One region of the Streptomyces sp. NPDC048483 genome, then DNA from elsewhere that is predicted to be linked to it. Evidence: riboswitches for the same ligand, from Rfam matches in the RefSeq annotation. Region 1 holds a riboswitch; the other holds the start of a gene.

Region 1 (8,351 bases):
TCGCCCTGCTCGAGAGCCATGCGCTGGCGTACGGCTTCGACCCGCGCAGCGCCCCCGCGAGCGCGGCGGTGCTGCCGTACATGGAGCAGACCTTCGGAAGCTGGTACCCGCGCGGCGGAATGCGGGCGTTGGCGGCGGCGGTGTACGAGCGGTGCCGGGCGCGCAAGGTGGAGTTCACCTTCGGCGCGGAGGTGACGGGGATCGTGGAGAAGGACGGCAGGGCGGCGGGCATCGAGCTGGCCGACGGGCGGGTGGCGGAGGCCGAGTTCGTGGTGGCGGGCATCGACCCGGTGCAGCTGCCCGGGCTCTGCAACGGCAGGGAGCCCTGGGGCGAGGACGATGTCCGCCCGGACCTGGGGCCGAGCGACCGTGCCACCGGGCGGCTGACGGTCTGTCTGGCGCTGCGCGGGGCGCGCCCGGAGGACGCCGTGCACCGGACGGTGGTCCATGCCGCGGACCGGGAGGCGGAGCTGGCGGGGGTGTTCGGCGACGGTTTCGGGCTGCGGGAGCCGTGCGCCCGGCCGACGGTGACGGTGCTGCGCCCCGATGACCCCAGCACCCGGCCCGACGACGGCCATGAGGCCGTGACCCTGACCGCGACGGTCGCCCCGCCCGGTCCGGTCGACTGGCAGGACGGGGAGGCCCTGGCGCAGGACGCGGACCGGATGACCGAGATCGCCGAGGCCGCGATACCGGGGCTGCCCGAGCGGGTCCTGTGGCGGGAGGTACTCCCCCCCACGGACCGGGAGCTGGTGCCCGGACCGGCGCTGGCGGGGCAGGACGGCCGTTTTCTGCGGCCCGGCAACCGCACCCGGATACCGGGGCTCTACGCGGTCGGTGGCTGGTCGCACCCGGGCGGCGGGCCGGCGCACGCCGGGATGTCCGGCGCGATCGTGGCGGGCCTGATCGTGAACGGCGACGACTGGCACGGCTCCACATGAGCGCGTAGCACCGGCCGGGCGTCGCGCGGCTCCGGCGCCCGCTCCCGCTCAGTAGCGGTACTGCTGCTCGTCGTACCCCTGCTGCTGGTACGGCGGGTACGGCGGCTGCTCGGGCGGGAGTTCACCGTCGCGCTGCTGCGGCACCCAGACCCCGCCGGGCGGCGTCTGGCTGTAGCCCTGGCCCAGGTTCTGGCCGTCGTACTGCCCGTCGGCGTACGGCGCCTGCCCGTAGGGGTCCGGCTGCTGGTACGGGTCGTAGGGCGCGGCGTACTGCTGGTTGCCGATGTACGGGTCGGAGTACGGCGCCTGCTGCCCCTGGCCGCCCAGGCTGTCCCCGTACGCCGCGTAGGGGCCGGTGTAGGGATCCGCGTAGGTGTCCTGGCCCGCCGGGTTCTGGCCGTAACCGCCGTCGTACGCATAGCCGTTGCCGTCACTGTCGGCGTTGCCGGGGGCGGTGCCGTAGGCGTCGTACGCGTCGTACGCGTCGTAGGAGGAGCCGGGCTGCGGGATGCGGGCGTCGGGGCTGTATATGCCGTACGCACCGGTCTCGTCGGGCATCGGCTGGGGGGCGTAGACGGCGGCGGTGTCGTAGGAGCCCTGTCCGGCGTACATCTCCTGTCCGGCGGGCGAGCCCTGCCCCGCGTACGGGCTTTCGCCGGTGTACGGGCGCTGCGCGTCGTACGAGGTCTGCCCGTCGTACAGGCCCTGCGCGTCGTACGCATTCGGGGCGTCATACGGGTCCGGGGCGCCGTACACGCTCTGCGCGCCGTACGCCTCCTGCCCGCCGCCGAAGGCGTTCTGCCCGGCGGCGGCATCCTGGCCGCCCCGGAAGGCGTTGGGGCCCGCGAAGACGGTCTCCTCGTCGCCCTGGCCGGTGTTCTCGGCGACCGGCACCGCCTCCAGGTCGGAGACCTGGAGGGTCGGTTCGGCGGCGGGCGCGGCGCCCGGGCGGGCCCGGCGGCGCCGGCTCTCCCCCGGCTTGCCGCCCAGGGCCCAGCCGGTGGAGAAGCCGCGCCGGAAGGAGAGCGTCACCTGCGTCTGCCCGAAGGCGAAGGCGATCAGGCCCGCCCCGATCACGATCACCTGGGGGAGCACGACGCCGACGACCACGCCGAGGAAGCCCACGAACGCCAGCAGCCGCCAGCGCAGCCGGGCCTTGTACTGGAGGAGCACCTCGGCCAGCAGCCAGACCGCCACGAGACCGAACGCGATGTAGAGGATCGTCCAGCCCATATACGCCCCTCTTCCGCCGCTGTCCGGCAACCGTAAATCAGGACTGCTGATGCAGCCCCAGATTCTCGTAGATCTCCAGGGTCGCCGTGGAGTGGTTCAGGGTAATGAAGTGCAACCCGGGAATCTCCTCGGCCATCAAGCGCGCACACAATTCCGTCGCGTACTCGATGCCAATGGAGCGTACAGCCGCCGGGTCATCCTTGACGGCCAGAATGCGTTCGGCCAGCTCAGGTGGGAAGGCTGCGTTGCTGAGCTGGGCGAAACGCTCGATTTGCCGGACGTTGGTGACCGGCATGATCTCGGGAATGATCGGCGTCGAGCAGCCCGCCGCGGCGACCCGGTCACGCAGCCGGAAGTAGTCCTCGGCGTAGAAGAACATCTGGGTGATGGCGAAGTCGGCGCCGGCGCGGCACTTGTCGACGAAGTGCGCGACGTCGGAGTCCCAGTCCGTCGAGCGCGGGTGCATCTCGGGGAAGGCCGCGACGCCCACGCAGAAGTCGCCGGACTCCTTGATCAGCCGGACCAGGTCGGCGGCGTAGTCGACGCCATGCGGGTGGCGTACCCACTCGCCCATGGGGTCACCGGGCGGGTCGCCGCGCAGCGCGAGCATGTTGCGGATGCCGGCGTCGGCGTACTGGCCGATGACATTGCGCAGATCCGCGAGGGAGTGGTTGACGGCGGTCAGATGGGCTACCGGGGTGAGGGTGGTGTCGGTGGCGAGGCGTTCGGTGGCGCGCACCGTGCCCTCACGGGAGGTGCCGCCGGCGCCGTACGTCACGGAGACAAAGGTCGGGGAGACGGCCTCGATCCGGCGAATGGCGTTCCACAGGGTCCGCTCGCCCTTCTCCGTCTTCGGGGCGGCGAACTCGAACGAATACGACTGCTTGCCGGAAGCCAGCAGCTCACGCACGGTGCGTGCGCGATCAGTCCTGGTGGAAGCTGTACCTAGGGCCATACGGGCAGGTTAACCAGAGGCCCGGCACACACCAACCGACGGCGTTGAATGTCCACGGGTTGGACATTTTCCAGGCCACCGGCCGTCCGGAAATCGTCTCCCGGCGGCGCCGTGGCGCCCTCAGGCGCCCCAGGTACGTATCCGCTTCGCCAGTGCCGCGGCGGCCGCGCCCGGGTCGTCGGCCTCGGTGATCGCCCGGACGACCACGACCCGGCGGGCGCCGGCCTCCAGGACCTCGTCGAGGTTGGCCGCGTCGATCCCGCCGATCGCGAACCAGGGGCGCTCGGGGGCCTGGCCGGCGGTGTAGCGGACGAGGTCGAGGCCGGGGGCATGACGGCCGGGCTTGGTGGGCGTGGGCCAGCAGGGGCCCGTGCAGAAGTAGTCGACACCCGGCTCGGTGAGCGCGGCGTCCACCTCGGCCTCGGCGTGGGTGGAGCGGCCTATGAGGACGTCCTGGCCCAGGACGGCGCGGGCGGCCGGGACCGGGAGATCGCCCTGGCCGAGGTGCAGGACCTCGCTGCCGATGGCATGGGCGACATCCGCGCGGTCGTTGACCGCGAGCAGCTTGCCGTGCCGCCGGCAGGCGTCCGCGAAGACCTCGAGATGGCGCAGCTCCTCGCCGGCCTCCATGCCCTTGTCGCGCAGCTGGACGATGTCCACGCCCGAGGCGAGCACCGCGTCCAGGAACTGCGGGAGGTCGCCCTGGCGCTTGCGGGCGTCCGTGCACAGGTAGAGCCGGGCGTCGGCGAGGGCCTGTCGTGCGGTGGTCATCGGGCGGCTTTCCCCCCAGGTCGGGGGCGTACGGGCCGGTGCTCCGGCCCGTACGCCCCAAGGTTGCGGTTACGGATGGCGCGGTGGCGTCAGACGGCGAGCGCCTGCGCGCGGCGCTTCACCTCCGTGCCGCGATTCTCGCGCAGTGCCTGCGCCGGGGTGCCGGGCAGGGTCTCGTCGGGCGTGAAGAGCCACTCCAGCATCTCGTCGTCGGCGAAGCCGTCGTCGCGCAGCAGGGTCAGGGTGCCGACGAGGCCCTTGACGACCTTGCCGTCCTGGATGAAATCGGCGGGTACCTGGAGCACCCGGTTCTCGCCGCGGCGCACCGCGATCAGCTGGCCCTCCTTGACCAGCTGCCGGACGCGTGTCACCTCGACGCCGATCTCTTCGGCGATGTCGGGGAGGGTGAGCCAGGCGGGGACGAGTCCATCGATGTTTGCGTCAATCTCGGTCACAGGACAAGCCTGCCATCCCGCACTGACAGTCGGCAGCCGGGCCTCGCCATCAGAGGCGTCCGGCGCGCCGGAGGGTGACCTTGCAAGGCGCTCGGCGTGCCCCTCAGCGTGCCGCCGCTTTCAGCGGCAGCGCGGCGTCCGCGGCCCGTTCCCGGTCGACAGCGGCGCCCTTCTCGATGAGCTTGCGTCCCTGGGCCAGGTCCCTGGGGCGCCCGACCGCCAGCAGGGCGACCAGCCTGTTCTCGCGCAGCCAGAGCACCGTCCAGGAGGCCCCGGCCGGGTCGCCGCGCCAGATCGTCTCGTCGGCGGCCCCGTGATGGCCCGCGTACTGGACGAACCGGCCGAACTGCTCGGACCAGAAGTACGGGACCGGGTCGTACACCACGCCCTCCGCCGCCCCGCGCGCGATGTTCTCGGCGACCGTACGGGGGCCCTGGAGTGCGTTGTCCCAGTGGTGGATCAGCAGGCGGCGGCCGTAGCGGGCCGACGGGAAGGAGGCGCAGTCGCCGACCGCGTACACATCGGGGGCGGAGGTGAGCAGATGCTCGTCGGCGAGTACGGAGCCGTCCCCGGGCGACAGGGTGATGCCCGAGCCGGCCAGCCAGCCGGTCGCGGGGCGGGCGCCGATGCCGACGACGACGGCGTCGGCGGGCAGGGTGGTGCCGTCGGCGAGGGTGACCGCGCCGGCTGCCACGGCGGAGACGCCCACGCCGGTGCGCAGGTCGGCCCCGGCGTCCGCGTACCAGGCGCTCATGTGCGCGGTGACCTCGGCGGGCAGCGCACCGGCCAGCGGGCGGTCGGCGGCCTCCACGACGGTGACCGCGCAGCCCGCCTCGCGCGCCGCGGTCGCGAACTCCGCGCCGATCCAGCCGGCGCCGACGACCACGATCCGGTGCCGGGCGGCGAGCACCGGCCGCAGCCGCTCGGCGTCGTCCAGGGTGCGCAGCAGATGGACGCCGGGCAGGCCCTCGCTGCCGGGCAGCAGGACCGGGTCGGCGCCGGTCGCGATCACCGCGTAGTCGTACGGGATCGGGCCCTCGGCGGTGTCGGCCTCATGGGCGTCCGGGCGCAGCGCGGTGACCGGCCGGCTGAGGTGCAGGTCGATGCCCAGGGCCGCGAAGTCGACGTCGAAGGCGGCGCCGTCGGCCTTGCCGAGCAGCAGCGCCTTGGACAGCGGCGGGCGGTCGTAGGGGCGGTGGGGCTCGTCGCCGAGCAGAGTGATCGCACCGCGCCAGCCCGCCTCGCGCAGGGCGACCGCGGTCTGCACCCCCGCGATTCCCGCACCGGCGATCACCACGCGCGGTGTGTGGTCAGGGGTCTGGGAGGACGTGCTCTGCTCGGTCACCCGATCACTGTAGGACGGTGGGGGACGCCCCCAGCAGCAGCGCGCAAGGAGATCTCTGACACAGCGTCACGGACTCTCACGCCGGCGGGCCGCCCCGGGGCGCTCCCTTACGGCGCGTCGCGGGCCCGTATTAGGGTGACGGATACACGCACTCGCGGGAGCCCGGACGCACCGGGCTGAGAGGGAGGCTGGCCGGCCTCCGACCGTACGAACCTGATCCGGGTCATGCCGGCGAAGGGAGGGGCTGGACGCCCATGCATTCACCTGCCACACCATCCGTGCCGTCCACACCACTGGTGCCGTCCACAGGATCCGCGCCGTCCACCGGCCGCCCCGATGTCCTGGTCATCGGTGGCGGCATCATCGGGCTGGTCACCGCCTGGCGGGCGGCCGGCCGCGGGCTGACGGCCGCCGTGGTCGACCCCGCGCCCGGCGGCGGCGCCGCACAGGTCGCGGCCGGCATGCTGGCCGCGGTCACCGAACTCCACTACGGCGAGCAGACGCTGCTCGGCCTCAACCTCGCCTCCGCGCGGCGCTACCCGGAGTTCACCGCCGAGCTGGAGGAGGCCAGCGGGCACCGGATCGGCTACCGCCGGTGCGGCACCCTGGCGGTGGCGCTGGACGCCGACGACCGCGCCCATCTGCGCGAACTGCACGCGCTGCAGACCCGCTCCGGGCTGGACTCCCAGTGGCTGACGGGGCGCGAGTGCCGCCGCCTGGAGCCGATGCTGGCCCCCGGTGTACGCGGCGGCCTGAGGGTCGACGGCGACCACCAGGTCGATCCGCGCCGTCTGGCGAGCGCCCTGCTGATCGCCTGTGAGCGCGCCGGGGTGGCCTTCCACCGGAGCCGGGCGGAGCGGCTGACCGTCGACGGCGGGCGGGCAGTCGGCGTCCTGCTCGCCGACGGCGGGCGGCTCTCGGCCGGTCAGGTCGTGCTGGCCGCGGGCAGCCACAGCGGGCGGCTGGCCGGGGTCCCCGAGGCCGTGCTGCCGCCGGTGCGGCCGGTCAAGGGGCAGGTGCTGCGGCTGCGGCTGCCGCAGGTGCCGGCCGGGAGCCCCGCGTTCCTGTCGCGCACCGTACGGGCCGTCGTACGGGGCAATCCCCTCTACCTGGTGCCGCGGGAGAACGGCGAGCTGGTCCTGGGCGCCACCAGCGAGGAGCTGGGCTGGGACACCACCGTCACCGCGGGCGGCGTCTACGAGCTGCTGCGGGACGCGCACGAGCTGGTCCCGGGCCTGACCGAGCTGCCGCTCGTGGAGACCTGCGCCGGGCTGCGGCCCACCTCCCCCGACAATGCGCCGCTGCTCGGGCCGACCGAGCTGCCCGGCCTCCACCTGGCCACCGGGCACTTCCGCAACGGCGTCCTGCTGACGCCGGTCACCGGCGATGCGATGGCCGAAGTGCTGGCCACCGGGAGCCTCCCGGAAGAGGCCCGCCCGTTCTCCCCCGCGCGCTTCACCGCCCCAGGGGCCGTGCGCGCCCGCGTCCCAGAGGAGCAGCCCGTATGAGCGCGCCCAGCGCCCCCACCCCGACCGTCGCGGTGTCCGTCAACGGCGAGCCGCGCCGGATTCCCGGCGATCTGACCCTCGACCGCCTCGTCGCGACCCTGACCCCGGCGCCCGCCGGGGTGGCCGCCGCGGTCAACGAAACCGTGGTGCCGCGCACCCAGTGGCCCACCACCCCGCTCGGCGACGGCGACCGCGTCGAGGTGCTCACCGCGGTCCAGGGAGGCTGATCCGGACATGCCCGACACTGCGCTCTTCCAGGGGACGACCCCGGCCACGTCCGGCAGCGGCTCCGCCGCGGGCCCCGCAACCGACCCCCTCACCATCGGCGACACCACCTTCGGCTCCCGGCTGATCATGGGCACCGGTGGCGCGCCCAGCCTCGACGTCCTCGAGCGGGCGCTGCTCGCCTCCGGTACGGAACTGACGACCGTCGCCATGCGGCGGCTGGACCCGAGCGTGCAGGGCTCGGTGCTGTCCGTACTGGAACGGCACCAGATCCGGGTGCTGCCCAATACTGCGGGCTGCTTCACCGCGGGCGAGGCGGTCCTCACCGCCCGCCTGGCCCGGGAGGCGCTCGGCACCAGCTGGGTCAAGCTCGAGGTCGTCGCCGACGAGCGGACCCTGCTGCCCGACCCGATCGAGCTGCTGGACGCCGCCGAGACCCTGGTGGACGACGGTTTCACGGTGCTGCCCTATACGAACGACGATCCGGTGCTGGCCCGCAAGCTGGAGGACGTGGGCTGCGCCGCGATCATGCCGCTGGGCTCGCCGATCGGGTCCGGGCTGGGCATCCGCAATCCGCACAACTTCCAGCTGATCACCGAGCGGGCGGGCGTCCCCGTCATCCTGGACGCGGGGGCGGGCACCGCCTCCGACGCCGCGCTCGCCATGGAGCTGGGGTGCGCGGCGGTGATGCTGGCGTCCGCGGTGACCCGCGCACAGGAGCCGGAGCGTATGGCCGCGGCCATGCGGCATGCCGTCGAGGCGGGCCGCCTGGCGTACGGCGCGGGCCGCATCCCGCGCCGCCACTTCGCCCTGGCGTCCTCACCGGAGGAGGGCGTGGCCGCACTCGATCCGGAACGCCCGGCCTTTTAGGGTTTCTCCCCACGTTGTCGGCTTTGCCGCCGTGGGGTTCGCCGCCGG
Region 2 (6,638 bases), on a different contig from region 1:
GCGAGGGCCTGCTCGGCGCGCTGCTGTTCTCGATGGTCGCCGGCGCGCTGTGCATGGAGTTCCTGATCAGGAACGGTGCCTGGTGGCAGGGCCTGCTGCTCGGCCTCGCGGTCGCGGCCAGTGCCACCCTCGGCGACCTGGGCGAATCCATGATCAAGCGCGATCTCGGCATCAAGGACATGGGCACCCTGCTGCCCGGCCACGGCGGCATCATGGACCGCCTCGACTCCCTGCTGCCGACCGCCCCGGTGGTGTGGCTGCTGTTCGTGGTCTTCGTGGGAGCAGGCTGAACCGGTATCGGTCCGCCGGGCCGCTCCGGGCGTTTCCCGCGCGCGGGGCGATACGGACTCCGCTCGCGTGATCCCCGTCCGGTTTCGTCGCGTTGTCCCTGCGTACGCGGGGGTTCCAGGGCTCTGAGGGGTCTGCCGCAGTGCGTGGCAGACCCCTCTTCGCGCGTCTGCGACACTGGAGGAACCATGCCTGCACCCGGAGAACTCACTTTCGTCGCGCCGCGCGGAGCCAAGAAGCCCCCGCGCCACCTTGCCGATCTCAGCCCTGTCGAGCGCCGTGAAGCGGTGGCCGCGATCGGCGAGAAGCCCTTTCGCGCCAAGCAGCTTTCGCAGCACTACTTCGCCCGCTACGCGCACGACCCGGCGCAGTGGACCGACATCCCGGCGGCGGCGCGCGAGAAGCTGGCGACGGAGCTGCTGCCGGACCTGATGAACGTCGTCCGGCACATCTCGTGCGACGACGACACCACCCGCAAGACCCTGTGGAAGCTGCACGACGGCACGCTCGTCGAGTCCGTCCTGATGCGCTATCCGGACCGGGTCACCATGTGCATCTCCTCGCAGGCCGGCTGCGGGATGAACTGCCCGTTCTGCGCCACCGGCCAGGCCGGGCTGGACCGTAATCTCTCCACCGCCGAGATCGTGCACCAGATCGTCGACGGGATGCGGGCACTGCGGGACGGCGAGGTTCCCGGCGGCCCGGCAAGGCTGTCCAACATCGTCTTCATGGGGATGGGCGAGCCGCTCGCCAACTACAAGCGCGTGGTCGGCGCCATCCGGCGGCTGACCGACCCGGAGCCGGACGGCCTGGGGCTGTCCCAGCGCGGCATCACCGTCTCCACGGTCGGCCTCGTCCCGGCGATGGTGCGGTTCGCGGACGAGGGCTTCAAATGCCGGCTCGCGGTGTCGCTGCATGCGCCGGACGACGAGCTGCGCGACACCCTCGTCCCCGTCAACACGCGCTGGAAGGTGCGCGAGGTGCTGGACGCGGCGTGGGAGTACGCCGAGAGGTCCGGCCGCCGCATCTCCATCGAGTACGCGCTGATCCGTGACATCAACGACCAGGCGTGGCGTGGTGACCTGCTGGGACGGCTGCTGAAGGGCAAGCGGGTCCATGTGAACCTCATCCCGCTGAATCCGACGCCCGGGTCGAAGTGGACCGCCTCGCGGCCCGAGGACGAGCGGGCGTTCGTGCGGGCCATCGAGGCGCACGGCGTGCCGGTGACCGTCCGGGACACCCGCGGCCAGGAGATCGACGGCGCCTGCGGGCAGCTCGCGGCCTCGGAACGCTGACCGCTCGCTGGTACTGTGTGATCGAACAAATGCACATTCCGACAGGGGAGCGCCACAGCGCTGAGAGTGCGGAAGCGTCGTAGAGCTACGGTGCCCGCAGACCCTTGAACCTCGCCCGGGTCATTCCGGGTAGGAAGTTCGGTCATCACTCATGCTGTTGCGCCCTGCCCGGGTCCGCTCGCCGCACGTCACCGACGTCGAAGACCGCGGACACCGGGCGGGGCCGCGTCTCTTCCTGGCCAGCCAGGAGGAAATCAGTGAGCATCACCAGCAGGATCACCGCGACAGCGCTCGCCGCCGCGGTCGGCATGACCGCTCTCGCTGCTTGCGGCAGCTCGGGCGGGGGCGACAGCGCCGACGCCAAGACCGTCACGCTGGTCAGTCATGATTCGTTCTTCGCCTCCAAGTCAGTACTTGCCGCCTTCGAGAAGGAGAGCGGTTACAAGATCAAGGTGCTCCCGGGCGGGGATGCCGGAAAGGCCGTCAACCAGGCGATTCTGTCCAAGGGCAACCCGCAGGGCGATGTGTTCTTCGGCATCGACAACACCCTGCTCTCGCGCGGCCTGAAGGCAGACCTCTTCAGCCCGTACAAGGCCAAGGGGCTGGACGGAGTGCCTGCCGGTCTGCAGCTCGACAAGGGCAGGCACCGTGTCACCCCGCTCGACTACGGCGACATCTGCGTCAATTACGACCGCGCCTACTTCGCCCAGCACAAGATCGCCCCGCCGAAGACCTTCGACGACCTGATCAAGCCCGCATACAAGGGGCTGCTCGTCACGGAGAATTCCGCGACCTCCTCTCCCGGACTCGCCTTCCAGCTCGGCACCATCGCCAAGTACGGCGAGACCGGCTGGCAGGGCTACTGGAAGAAGCTCAAGGCCAACGGCGTCGAGGTCGTCGACGGCTGGAACCAGGCCTACAACGAGCGGTTCTCGGGCTCCGCGGCCGGCAAGCGCAAGGGCGACAAGCCGCTGGTGGTCTCCTACGCCTCCAGTCCGATCGCCGAGGTCAAGAAGCCGGAGCCCCGCCAGGCGCCGACCGGCGTCGCGACCGGCACCTGCTTCCGCCAGATCGAATTCGGCGGTCTGCTCAAGGGCGCGAAGAACGAGAAGGGCGGCAAGGCGCTGCTGGACTTCCTGCTGAGCAAGAAGTTCCAGGAGGACATGCCGCTGCAGATGTACGTCAACCCGGCTCTCAAGGACGCCAAGGTGCCGGCGCTGTTCACCAAGTACGGCGCGACGATCGACAAGCCGGGGACGCTGGCCCCGGAGACGATCACCAAGAACCGCGAACAGTGGATCAAGCAGTGGTCCTCGCTCGTTCTGAAGTAACCCGCGCCCTGCGCACCAGGCCTTCGCGGCGGACGGCGGTGCGGCTCGGCCTGATGGCCCTGCCGCTCGCCTTCTTCGCGCTGTTCTTCGCGTATCCGGTCGTGGCGATCGTGGGGCGGGGCCTGAAGGACGGCGGGCGCTGGCAGCCCGGCCGGATCGGTGCGGTGCTGGGCGATCCCGACGTCCTGCATGTGCTGTGGTTCACCGTCTGGCAGGCGGCGGCCTCGACCGCACTGACGCTGCTGATCGCCCTGCCCGGCGCGTATGTCTTTGCGCGTTTCGACTTCCCCGGCAAACAGCTGCTGCGGGCGGTCGTGATGGTGCCGTTCGTGCTGCCGACCGTCGTGGTCGGCTCGGCATTCCTGGCGCTGGTCGGGCGGGGCGGGCTGCTGGACGACCTGTGGGGTGTCCGTCTGGACACGTCGGTGTGGGCGATTTTGCTGGCCCACGTCTTCTTCAACTACGCCGTGGTCGTACGGACCGTCGGCGGCCTCTGGGGACAGCTCGATCCGCGGCAGGAAGAGGCGGCGCGGGTGCTGGGCGCCGGACGGTTCGCCGCCTGGCGCAGGGTGACGCTGCCCGCGCTCGGTCCGGCCGTCGCCGCCGCCGCGCTGATGGTCTTCCTGTTCACCTTCACCTCCTTCGGAATCGTGCAGATTCTGGGCGGGCCGACCTTCTCGACCCTGGAGGTCGAGATCTACCGGCAGACCGCGGACTACCTCGACCTGCCGACGGCCGCCGTCCTCACCCTGCTCCAATTCGTGGCGGTGCTGGGAATCCTGGCGCTGCACGCCTGGACCGTGCGCCGGCGGGAATCCACCCTGCGGCTCGTGGACTCCTCCGCGACCGCCCGTCGGCCGCACGGCCGCGGCCAGTGGGCACTGCTGTGGGGCACGCTGGCCGTCATCGCCGTTCTGCTCGTCGTACCTCTTCTGGTGCTGGTGGAGAGGTCCTTCGCCGGTCCGGACGGCTACGGAGGGATCTTCTACACCTCGCTCGGCTCCGCAGCGTCCGCCGACAGCACCTTCGCCGTCGCGCCCCTCGACGCCTTGTGGAACTCCCTCTCCTACGGCGCCGCGGCGACGGTGATCGCGCTGGTGGTGGGCGGGCTGGCGGCAACCGCCCTGACCTTCGCCCCCGCCCGGCCTCGCCCGGGCGGCACGAGCCCCCGGGCCGGGCGGCTCGTCCGCGGCTTCGACGCCCTCTTGATGCTGCCGCTCGGGGTCTCCGCGGTGACCGTCGGCTTCGGCTTCCTGATCACTCTCGACAGGCCACCGCTGGATCTGCGCTCCTCGTGGTGGCTGGTGCCCCTCGCCCAGGCGCTGGTGGGTGTGCCGTTCGTGGTCCGGACGATGCTGCCCGTCCTGCGGGCCGTCGACGGAAGGCTGCGGGAGGCGGCCGCCATGCTGGGCGCCTCGCCATGGCGGGTGTGGCGCGAGGTGGATCTGCCGATGGTGCGGCGGGCCCTGCTGATCGCGGCCGGGTTCGCCTTCGCCGTATCCCTCGGTGAATTCGGTGCGACGGTCTTCATCGCGCGGCCGGACCATCCGACTCTGCCGGTGGCCGTGGCGCGGCTGCTGGGACGCGCCGGGGAGCTCAACTACGGGCAGGCGATGGCCCTGTCGACCGTCTTGATGGTGGTGTGCGCCGGCGCCCTGCTGGCCCTGGAGCGCATCCGTACCGACCAGTCCGGGGAGTTCTAGATGACGGCACAGGCCGGGAGCACGGCGCGGCAGTTGCTGCGGCTGGGCGGGGTGACCGTCCGCTTCGGCACGCCCGGCGGGCGGCCCGCGCTCGACGCGGTGGATCTGGAGGTCGCCGCGCAGGAAATCGTGTGTGTGCTGGGCCCGAGCGGCAGCGGCAAATCCACGCTCCTGCGAGTGGTGGCCGGGCTCCAACAGGCCGATGCGGGACGGGTGTTGCTGGAGGGCCGCAACCAGACGGGGGTGCCGACGCACCGGCGCGGCGTCGGGCTGATGTTCCAGGACCATCAGCTCTTCCCGCAGCGCGATGTGGCGGGCAATGTCGCCTTTGGGCTGCGGATGCGACGCGCCTCGCGCGCCGACCAGGAGCGTACGGTCACCGAACTGCTGGACCTCGTCGGGCTGCCGGGTGCGCAGCGGCGTGCCATCGCTTCGCTGTCCGGCGGCGAGCAGCAGCGCGTCGCCCTGGCCCGCGCGCTCGCCCCGCGGCCCCGGCTGCTGATGCTGGACGAGCCGCTCGGCCAGCTCGACCGCGGGCTGCGCGAGCGCCTGGTCGTCGAACTCCGTCGGCTCTTCCGGGAGTTGGGCACAACGGTGCTTGCCGTCACGCACGACCAGGGCGAGGCCTTCGCGCTGGCCGACCGGGTCGTGGTGATGCAGGACGGACGGATCGCCCAGACGGGCACCCCTCTGGAGGTCTGGCAGCGGCCCGCCACCGAGTTCGTCGCCCGCTTCCTTGGTTTCGACAATGTGGTCGAGGCGACGGTGCAGGGCGAGGTCGCCGTCACCCCGTGGGGCAAGGTGCCGGTCCCTGAAGGCACCGCGGACGGGCCGTGCCGTCTGCTCGTGCGCCCCGCGGGAGTGCGGCTGACATCTGCCCAGGAGGGCTTGCCCTGCACAGTCGCCGCGCGTACGTTCCGCGGAACCCATGTCGCGCTGCTGCTCCAGCCGGCCGCCGGGCCACAGGTGGAGGCGGCCTGCGCGCTGCAGAACGCTCCGGAGACCGGAGAAGGAGTGGGCATCGCCTTCGCCGCGCAGGACGTCGTGGTCCTGGACGCCGCGACGGGATGACCACGTGAGACATCGCTGCCGGCCCCGGCAGGCAGCGCGTCCTCCACGTACTCGGCCAGGCCGCGGGATTTGGGCCTCTGTGCGCGTGGACGAGAGTCGCCACACGGTGCATGGCAGGAAAGTACCGTGGAACGTCGATCCAGACACTGGGCGGGGCGCCGGCCGCCGACGAGGCGTGCCCCATGACGAGAGAGACACCACAGGCGCCACCGGCACCACAGGGAGCAGACACGACAGCGCAGACGAACGGGCAGCTGCCCGGCTACGTGTGGTCCGCCGTACGCGACGCGCCCACGCGCGAACTCTTCCCCGGCATCCGCCCGCGGCCGCTGTGGAGCGGTGAGAGCGGCGCGAAGGCGCAGGTGCTGGAGTTGGATCCGCACACGTGCTGGGAGGGCATCGACGTCCACGAACCGGGGCCGGAAGAGGTCTTCGTGGTCTCCGGCGTCTTCAACGACGGCGAACGCGACCATCCCGCGGGCGCGTTCCTCCATGCCCCCGCCGGCTCGTCGCACATCCCGCAGACGACGACGGGCTGCACGCTGTTCGTCTTCCACCCCGAGGGCTGAAACGCCGTCGGCGGTAACTGGCGCCGGGACGGGCGCTGATGGGGCGGCCGCGCGGCGGGGCAACCCCTTGCCGGGGACGCATCCGCGTGCGGTGGCCGAGCGGCCGATAGCCGTGCTCAGCGGCCCGGATGTCGCGCATGCGAGGGGAGAAGGGGCAGGCCCGGGTCGGTGAGGAGCGGGACCGGGACCGGGACCGTTCGTACCGTTCGTATCAGGAGCCGGCGCGGTTGTCGGCCAGGGGGTGAGTGGACTGCTCGGCGGGCCCGTCGCCGCCTCCGGGCGACGACGGTGGCAGGCCGTCGCCCGACGCGGAGCCGTGGTCGCCCGGCGTCCCGGCCGGCGCGTTCGTGCTGTCGGCCGTCGCGGGCATGGCCTCCGGTT

Evidence for each region. Region 1 has a riboswitch for thiamine pyrophosphate ahead of thiO (glycine oxidase ThiO). Riboswitches for the same ligand answer to the same signal wherever they lie in the genome.
Region 2: another riboswitch for thiamine pyrophosphate. It lies ahead of AB0D04_RS29730 (thiamine ABC transporter substrate-binding protein); the one in region 1 lies ahead of thiO (glycine oxidase ThiO).

The regions. Positions count from the first base shown of each region.
Region 1 covers NZ_JBEZJZ010000146.1:7,853-16,203, forward strand. Annotated here, with positions in the region: gene AB0D04_RS38885 (NAD(P)/FAD-dependent oxidoreductase) at 1-941, shown strand, start outside; gene AB0D04_RS38890 (hypothetical protein) at 990-2,174, opposite strand; gene metF (methylenetetrahydrofolate reductase [NAD(P)H]) at 2,212-3,129, opposite strand; gene thiE (thiamine phosphate synthase) at 3,250-3,900, opposite strand; gene AB0D04_RS38905 (Rv2175c family DNA-binding protein) at 3,990-4,355, opposite strand; gene AB0D04_RS38910 (FAD-dependent oxidoreductase) at 4,459-5,700, opposite strand; TPP riboswitch at 5,845-5,957, shown strand; gene thiO (glycine oxidase ThiO) at 5,955-7,208, shown strand; gene thiS (sulfur carrier protein ThiS) at 7,205-7,435, shown strand; gene AB0D04_RS38925 (thiazole synthase) at 7,443-8,303, shown strand.
Region 2 covers NZ_JBEZJZ010000075.1:30,833-37,470, reverse strand. Annotated here, with positions in the region: gene AB0D04_RS29740 (phosphatidate cytidylyltransferase) at 1-290, shown strand, start outside; gene rlmN (23S rRNA (adenine(2503)-C(2))-methyltransferase RlmN) at 477-1,583, shown strand; TPP riboswitch at 1,617-1,737, shown strand; gene AB0D04_RS29730 (thiamine ABC transporter substrate-binding protein) at 1,841-2,914, shown strand; gene AB0D04_RS29725 (iron ABC transporter permease) at 2,968-4,617, shown strand; gene AB0D04_RS29720 (ABC transporter ATP-binding protein) at 4,618-5,688, shown strand; gene AB0D04_RS29715 (cupin domain-containing protein) at 5,871-6,257, shown strand; gene AB0D04_RS29710 (hypothetical protein) at 6,469-6,638, opposite strand, start outside.